3 regions of the Blastococcus sp. SYSU D00669 genome follow, and region 3 is predicted to be linked to each of the others. Evidence: riboswitches for the same ligand, from Rfam matches in the RefSeq annotation. Region 3 holds a riboswitch; each other region holds the start of a gene.
What was found. Region 3 has a riboswitch for cyclic di-AMP ahead of ACI8AF_RS23210 (hypothetical protein). Riboswitches for the same ligand answer to the same signal wherever they lie in the genome.

Region 1: it holds a riboswitch for cyclic di-AMP, as region 3 does, so the genes downstream of both, ACI8AF_RS06070 (C40 family peptidase) here and ACI8AF_RS23210 (hypothetical protein) in region 3, are expected to answer to the same signal.
Region 2: it holds a riboswitch for cyclic di-AMP, as region 3 does, so the genes downstream of both, ACI8AF_RS13060 (aggregation-promoting factor C-terminal-like domain-containing protein) here and ACI8AF_RS23210 (hypothetical protein) in region 3, are expected to answer to the same signal.

Annotation. Positions count from the first base shown of each region.
Region 1 is NZ_JBJGZV010000005.1:130,123-132,370, reverse strand. It holds gene ACI8AF_RS06075 (lytic transglycosylase domain-containing protein) at 1-20, opposite strand, end outside; gene ACI8AF_RS06070 (C40 family peptidase) at 207-716, opposite strand; cyclic di-AMP (ydaO/yuaA leader) riboswitch at 752-841, opposite strand; gene ACI8AF_RS06065 (hypothetical protein) at 1,172-1,366, shown strand; gene ACI8AF_RS06060 (protein-tyrosine phosphatase family protein) at 1,363-2,248, opposite strand, start outside.
Region 2 is NZ_JBJGZV010000016.1:26,437-28,684, reverse strand. It holds gene ACI8AF_RS13070 (hypothetical protein) at 45-248, shown strand; gene ACI8AF_RS13065 (class I SAM-dependent methyltransferase) at 305-958, shown strand; cyclic di-AMP (ydaO/yuaA leader) riboswitch at 1,075-1,230, shown strand; gene ACI8AF_RS13060 (aggregation-promoting factor C-terminal-like domain-containing protein) at 1,501-2,248, shown strand, end outside.
Region 3 is NZ_JBJGZV010000044.1:8,425-10,672, reverse strand. It holds gene ACI8AF_RS23215 (TetR/AcrR family transcriptional regulator) at 1-459, opposite strand, end outside; cyclic di-AMP (ydaO/yuaA leader) riboswitch at 643-798, shown strand; gene ACI8AF_RS23210 (hypothetical protein) at 1,005-1,871, shown strand; gene ACI8AF_RS23205 (cation diffusion facilitator family transporter) at 1,895-2,248, opposite strand, start outside.

The DNA of each region.
Region 1 (2,248 bases), on a different contig from region 3:
GACGCGTGCCGCACTCCCACGGGCTGCCCCTACCGCCGTCACCGGACCTGGCGGTTCCACTGAACCGCGCCCCTCCCGCCCCGCGGAAGGGGTGTCCGCGCGACGAGCGGGTGAACGGGGGTGAAAACGAGGCCGTCGATCATCGGCGGGTGGCTGCCCGGCACGCGGGGACGGGCAGCCACCCGCCGATGATCACCGGAGGGGCGTCAGACGATCCGGCGGGCGGTGTTGTAGCCCGGCACCGAGTCGACGTCCACGACGCTGACCGGCTTGCCGTAGGTGGACGAGTGCACCATCTGCCCGTTGCCGATGTAGATGCCGACGTGGCTGACCGGGCTGTAGAAGAACACCAGGTCACCGGGCTGCAGGTTGGCCCGGTCGACCGGGGCCCCCAGCGTCGACTGGGTGCGCGACGAGTGCGGCAGGCTCACCCCGGCGGCCGCGTAGGCGTACTGGACCAGGCCGGAGCAGTCGAACGAGCTCGGCCCCGCGCCGCCCCAGGCGTAGGGCTTGCCCTGCTGGGCGAGCGCGGTGTCGACCGCAGTCTGCGCAGCGGCGTTGGGTGCGGCGACCGCGGCCGCGGTGGCAGTGGGTGCGGCCGGGGCCGCGGTGTTGGCCGAGGCGACGCCCGGGGTGAGGACGAGCCCCGCCGCAGCGGCGACGGCGAGGGCGGGACCGGTGAGACGGCGTGCGAGAGACGTGTGTGCAGTCGTCATCGACGACGGGTTCTCCTTGTTCTCCGTGGCCGCCTACCGGGTTAGCTGACGGGTTCGGGCGGGAGAACCTGCCCGGCGCGACGTCGTCGTCGCGCTTCACCCCATGACTGCGGTGGGTCCCCGGCCCGGGTGCCGGCGCGCGGCCGGCCGCCCGGTTCGGCGGCGTCCGAGCGGGTGTCCCCACGGTCTCGGGGACCGGTGCGGCCCGGTCGGACGCGACGACGCTAGGAAGATCGCGGAGGACGTGGCAAAGCGGGGTCGACGGTGTGCCCGGCGTCGTCCTGCCACCCGACACGCCTGCCCGACCACCGGCGACGCGGGAAGTCGGCCCGGAGACGCCCGGGAAAAGCGCAGGTCGGACGATCTCGGCCACGTCCGCGTGGCCGCACGCGGTGTAGGCGATCACTGCCGGAGGGGCACCGTTTGGGGCCTGGCCGGCCGGGCACCGAAGCGTCATGACCCAGGGACCGCAGGGTGGCACCCGCAACGAGGACCAGGAGCAGGTGTCCGCCGCACCCGAGCAGTCGCCGCGCGCCGCGCAGGGCCCGATGTCGGGCGACGTCACCCGGGTGCCGGGCGACCAGGACGTCGAGGAAGGCGCCGACGCCAAGGCGCCGGGCATCTCCGACGCCACCGGCCCGACGGGTTAGCGCATCCGCTCCAGGGCGGTCGTGAAGCTGGCGTTCCACAGCCCGAGGTACGGCCAGCGGGACGCCACCCGCGCCGTCGCCTCGTCGGCCGAGAGGCCCTCGGTGCGGCGCAGCCACGCGCGCAGCACCAGCCCGGTCCGTGACGCCCCGCCGTGGCAGTGCACCAGCAGCCGCCGGCCCTCGGCGCGCAGCGCGGCCATGTCGGCCAGCACGTCCTCGAGGACGACGTCCAACTCGGTGTTGAACTCGTCGTCGGCCAGGTAGGCCATCCGCTGAACCTGGTGCCCGAAGGGCCGACCCACGCGGCACAGCGAGATCACCGCGAAGTCGGGATCGCTGGACCGGGCGCCGTCGAGGTTGCCCGCCCAGATGCCCGGCAGCACCTCGCGCGGGCCGATCCGGGGCAGCACCCCGCCCTCGAACGGCCGCGGCTCCCGCCCGTCGAGCACCGGCGCCAGGTCCAGCAGCTCGTCCAGGCCGACCGGCCGGCCGTCGACCACGCCGTGCACCACCGACGACGACCAGCGCATCGGGATCCCGGCCATCCCGAACACCGCGCCGGCCAGCCCCCCCGCCGCCACCGCGTCCCCGCGGGCGTCGATCACCTGCCGCAGCACCCCGGCGAAGTCGGCGCCGGGCAGCGGCACCGGCTCCCCGCCCAGCGCCCGGCAGAGCTCCTCGGGCACCGCCGGCGGCCGCCGCGCCAGCAGCGCCTCGAACGCCGACGTCAGCCGCCCGGGCGGATCGCCGCCCATCTCCGTCCGCGACCCGCGCACCGGCACGGGGAACCGCCGCGAGAACTCACCGGCCGGCGCGCCCGCGAACGGGGCGGCCAGCGCGTCCCCGACCGCCGCGCCCACCAGTGCACCGGCCACGCGGTGC
Region 2 (2,248 bases), on a different contig from region 3:
GGCGCAGGGCGGCGCCGCCAGTCACGCGACCGCGCACCGCGGGCGTGGACTGGCACCTGCGCCGGGTCGAGGGCATCCCGGTCACCTCGGTGGAGCGGTCGCTGGTCGACGCCTGGGGCGTTCCGGCGGGGACCGGGCGCGCCGCCGTCCGGAGTGCCGTCATCGATGCCGTCCGCCGTCGGTCGTGCCGGATCGGGGCGCTCGAGGCGGAGCTCGCGCTGCGTCCCCGGTTGCCCGCTGACTGGTAGCGGCAGGGCCCGGAACTGCCAGTTGGCGCACACGGTCGGCGGGGAAGGATGGCGTCGTGCCGCCCGTCGTGACCGCCGCCTTCGTCCGCGCCCACACCCGCCCGGCGCAGCCGTCGCTGGTGCCCGAGGTGACGCTGCAGGTGGCCGACGACGTCGTCGCGCTGTGGGACGCCATGGAGGCGGAGCACGGGGGTGGGTCGGGAGAGGGCATGGCGCAGCCGCCGTTCTGGTCGGCCGCCTGGCCGGGCGGGCAGGTGCTGGCCCGGTTCGTCCTCGACCGCCCGGACGTCGTCGCGGGGCGGCGGGTGCTCGACCTGGGCTCGGGCAGCGGACTGGTGGCGATCGCCGCGGCGCTGGCCGGCGCCGGCGACGTGCTGGCCAGCGAGGTCGACCCCTACGGCCTCACGGCGATCGAGGTGAACGCCGCGGTCAACGGGGTGCCCGGCATCCGCGCCACCGGCGACCTGCTGGGCGGGCCGCCGCCGGAGGTGGACGTCGTCCTGGCCGGCGACGTCTGCTACGACCGCGAGATGACCGAGCGGGTGCTGCCGTTCCTCGATCGCGCGAGCGCGGCCGGCGCGGAGGTCTACATCGGCGACCCGGGCCGGATGTACCTGCCGGCCGACCGGCTCACCGAGGTCGCCGCCCACGACGTGCCGGAGACCGAGGGGCCCGGCATCCGCCGGACGACGGTGTGGCGGTATTCCTGAGCCGTTCCGCGACGCTTCTCACCCGGCAATCTCCCGCCCCCGATTGTCACGAACCGATCACGGCCGTTACCGTGGCTCCCGCCCGCACCGGTCGTCACATCCCCACCGGGGAGTCCGAGCGGGCGCCGCCGAGTCGCCCTCCGGGGCGAGCCGGGGACCCACCGCAGTACTGGGGTGAATCCGCACCCGCGGCCCGTCGAGGGCCGGGGTCGGTAGGGCTGCTTCCCGCCCGAACCCGTCAGCTAACTCGGTAGGCGGCCGTCGGAAGAACGGAGAGCCGCCCCGATGGCGCGCCCTTGCCCCTGCACCCCCGCACGTTCCCGCAGCACCCGGCCAGGCCGGATGCGGGTGTGCCCGCGCATCTGAGCGCACGCGGCCGTCCCTGACGTCGCCGCCGCCGCGGGCCACCGCCCGAGCACCCCGCTCGACCGGCTCCTCGCCGCCTCCCGGTGCCCCGCGCCAGCCCTCGCTGCCCGCACGCCCTCCGCGCAGCACGGCCTCCCGCCCTGCTGCGTCGTACCCCCACCGGAGCACCGCAACCCATGAACCTCCGCACCACCATCGCCCGCACGTCCGCCTCCCGCCGCCGGCTGCCCGCCCCGTCGCGCCGTCCCGGCCTCTACCTCGGAGTGGCCGCCGCCGGCGCGGTCATGGTCAACGTGCTGGTCGGCGCCGACCCCGCCGCCCAGGCCGACGCCGGGTCCACCCAGTCGGTCGCCGTCGCCCAGGCCCTCGGCCTGTCCGCGCAGTCCGGGCCGGCCCGGGTGACCGAGGACGACCTCGCGCCGCTGGAGGACCTGGCCGCCAGCCGGTCCACCCGCGAGGACGCCGAGACCGCCGCCGCGCAGGCCCAGGCCGCCGCCGAGCAGGCCGAGCTCGAGCGGCAGGCCGCCGAGGCCGCGGCCGCGCAGGCCGCCGCCCAGGCCGCCGCGGAGGCGGCCGCCGCGCAGGCCGCTGCCGAGGCCGCGGCCGCCGAGCAGGCGGCCGCCGCGGAAGCCGCCGCGGAAGCCGCCGCGCCGGCCCCGGGCGGCTCGTACCAGGACTACGCGCTGGCGCAGCTCGGCGGCGACGCCTCCGAGTTCTCCTGCCTCGAGAAGCTCTGGGGCCGGGAGAGCGGCTGGAACCCGAACGCGCAGAACCCGACCAGCACCGCCTACGGGATCCCGCAGTTCCTCGACTCGACCTGGGCGAGCACCGGGATCGCGAAGACCTCCGACCCGTACCGCCAGATCGACGCCGGCCTGATCTACATCAACGAGCGCTACGGCTCGCCCTGCGGCGCCTGGGCGC
Region 3 (2,248 bases):
CGCGGTGAGCGCGCCGACGACGCGCACCACCCGCTCCGACACCGGCTCCTCGGGGTCGATGCCGAAGACCTGCAGGGCCATGGCACCCACGGCGTCGAGCTCGGGGACGGCGGTGTCCACCTCGCGGTTGGTCAGCGGCGCCAGGAGCAGGGCGACCAGACCGGGGTGGGCGAGGGCGACGTCGACGACGACCTCGACCGCCCGGCGGTCCCGCGCGGGACCGTCCGGCAGGTCGCCCACCTGGTCCAGCACCCGCCGGCCGAGGGCGGCGGCCTGGGCGAGCACGGCCTCCTGCAGCGCGTCCTTGCTGGGGAAGTGGTGCAGCAGCCCTGCCTTGGACAGCCCGACGGCGTCGGCGACCGCCTGGACGGAGGTCTTCGCGAAGCCGGTACGGGCGAACAGCGCGGCCGCGCGGTCGACGATGCCCTCGTCGATCCGCTGACGGAACGGTCGTGCCACGGGGACACCGTACGGACCGGGCCGACCATTTCGGTAGGCGAACCGACCGAAATGGTCGGTAACGTCGCTCACACCGATCGGCGCGACCTGACGGTTTCCGACGCCGCCGATTGTCACGGCTGCATAACGTGGCTACCGTGGCTCCCGCCCGTCCCGGCCGTCACATCCCCAGCAGGGGAGACCGGGCGAGCGCCGCCGAGTCGCCCTCCGGGGCGAGCCGGGGACCCACCGCAGTACTGGGGTGAATCCGCACCCGCGGCCCGTCGAGGGCCGGGGTCGGTAGGGCTGCTTCCCGCCCGAACCCGTCAGCTAACTCGGTAGGCGGCCATCGGAAGAACGGAGAGCCGCCCCGATGGCGTGCCCCAGCACCACCGCACGGATCTGCTCCGCCCGGTCCCGCCGGACCCGGGTGCGCCCGCGCAGCTGACCACCCCGCGACCGCACCCGCGCGGCCGTCGCCCGACGCCGCGTCCCGGGCCCACCCGCCGCAGTCCCGCCCCGTCCGGGCGGCCTGCGCCCAGCACACCTCTCGGAGCAGTTCCCCCATGGATCCCCGCACCACCTCGTCCGGCCGCGCCGCCGGGCGTCGCACCGCCCGCTCCCGCCGCCGCGTGCCCGTCCCGGCGCGCCGACCGGGCATCTACCTCGGCGTGGCCGCCGCCGGCGCCGTCCTCGTCAACGTGCTCCTCGGCGCCGACCCGGCAGCCCAGGCCGAGGCCGGGTCCAGCGAGTCCGTCGCCGTCGCCCAGGCCCTCGGGCTGACCGCGCAGTCCGGACCGCTCGAGGCGCGTGAGGTGGACCTCGCGCCGCTGGAGGACCTGGCCGCCAGCCGGTCCACCCGCGAGGCCGCGCAGACCGCCGCCGCGCAGGCCCAGGCCGCCGCCGACCAGGCCGTGCTCGACCGGCAGGCCGCCGAGGCCGCCGCCGCCGCGCAGGCCGCGGCCGCCGCCCAGGCCGCCGCCGAGGCGGCCGCCGCCGCCGCTGCCGAGGCCGCCGCCGTCGAGGAGGAGGGCGGTGCGGTCTCCTCCAGCACCGCCGCGCCGTCCGGCGTCGCCGTCATCAGGAACACCGCCGGGGCGCACAAGGCCGTCGTCCAGCGCGCCGCCGACGCCGTGGTGACCAACGTGCCGGGCGCGGGCTCGATCACCCTGGGCGGCACCCGGGCCAGCGCGGCCGACCCGGGCGGTCACCCCTCCGGGCTCGCACTGGACTACATGGTGCTGACCGACGCCGCGCTCGGCGACGCGATCGTCGACTACCACATCGCGCACTGGGACGAGCTCGGCGTCGACTACATCATCTGGCAGCAGCGGATCCTGCAGTCGCCGGGCGGCTCGTGGTCGACGATGGAGGACCGCGGCGGTGCCACGGCCAACCACATGGACCACGTGCACGTGAACTACCGGGGCTGACCGCGACCCCGCCCGGAGGCGGGTCAGTCGTGCGCGGTCAGCTCGTGGGACGCGTGCGCCGGTGACTCGAGCTGGAAGGTGGAGTGCTCGACGCTGACGGCGAAGTCGCCGGCGAGCGAGGCCTGCAGCCGGTCGAGGATCTGCGGTGCGTGGCCGTCGTGGAAGCAGGAGTCCTCCACCACGACGTGCGCGGACAGCACCGGCAGGCCGCTGGTGATCTGCGAGGCGTGCAGGTCGTGCACCTCGACGACGTGCGGCACCTCGAGCAGCCGCCGGCGCACCTCGTCGAGGTCGAGGCCCGGCGGCGTCGACTCCAGCAGGACCGAGACGGTCTCCCGGAGCAGCGACAGGGTGCGCGGCACGATGAGGACGGCGAT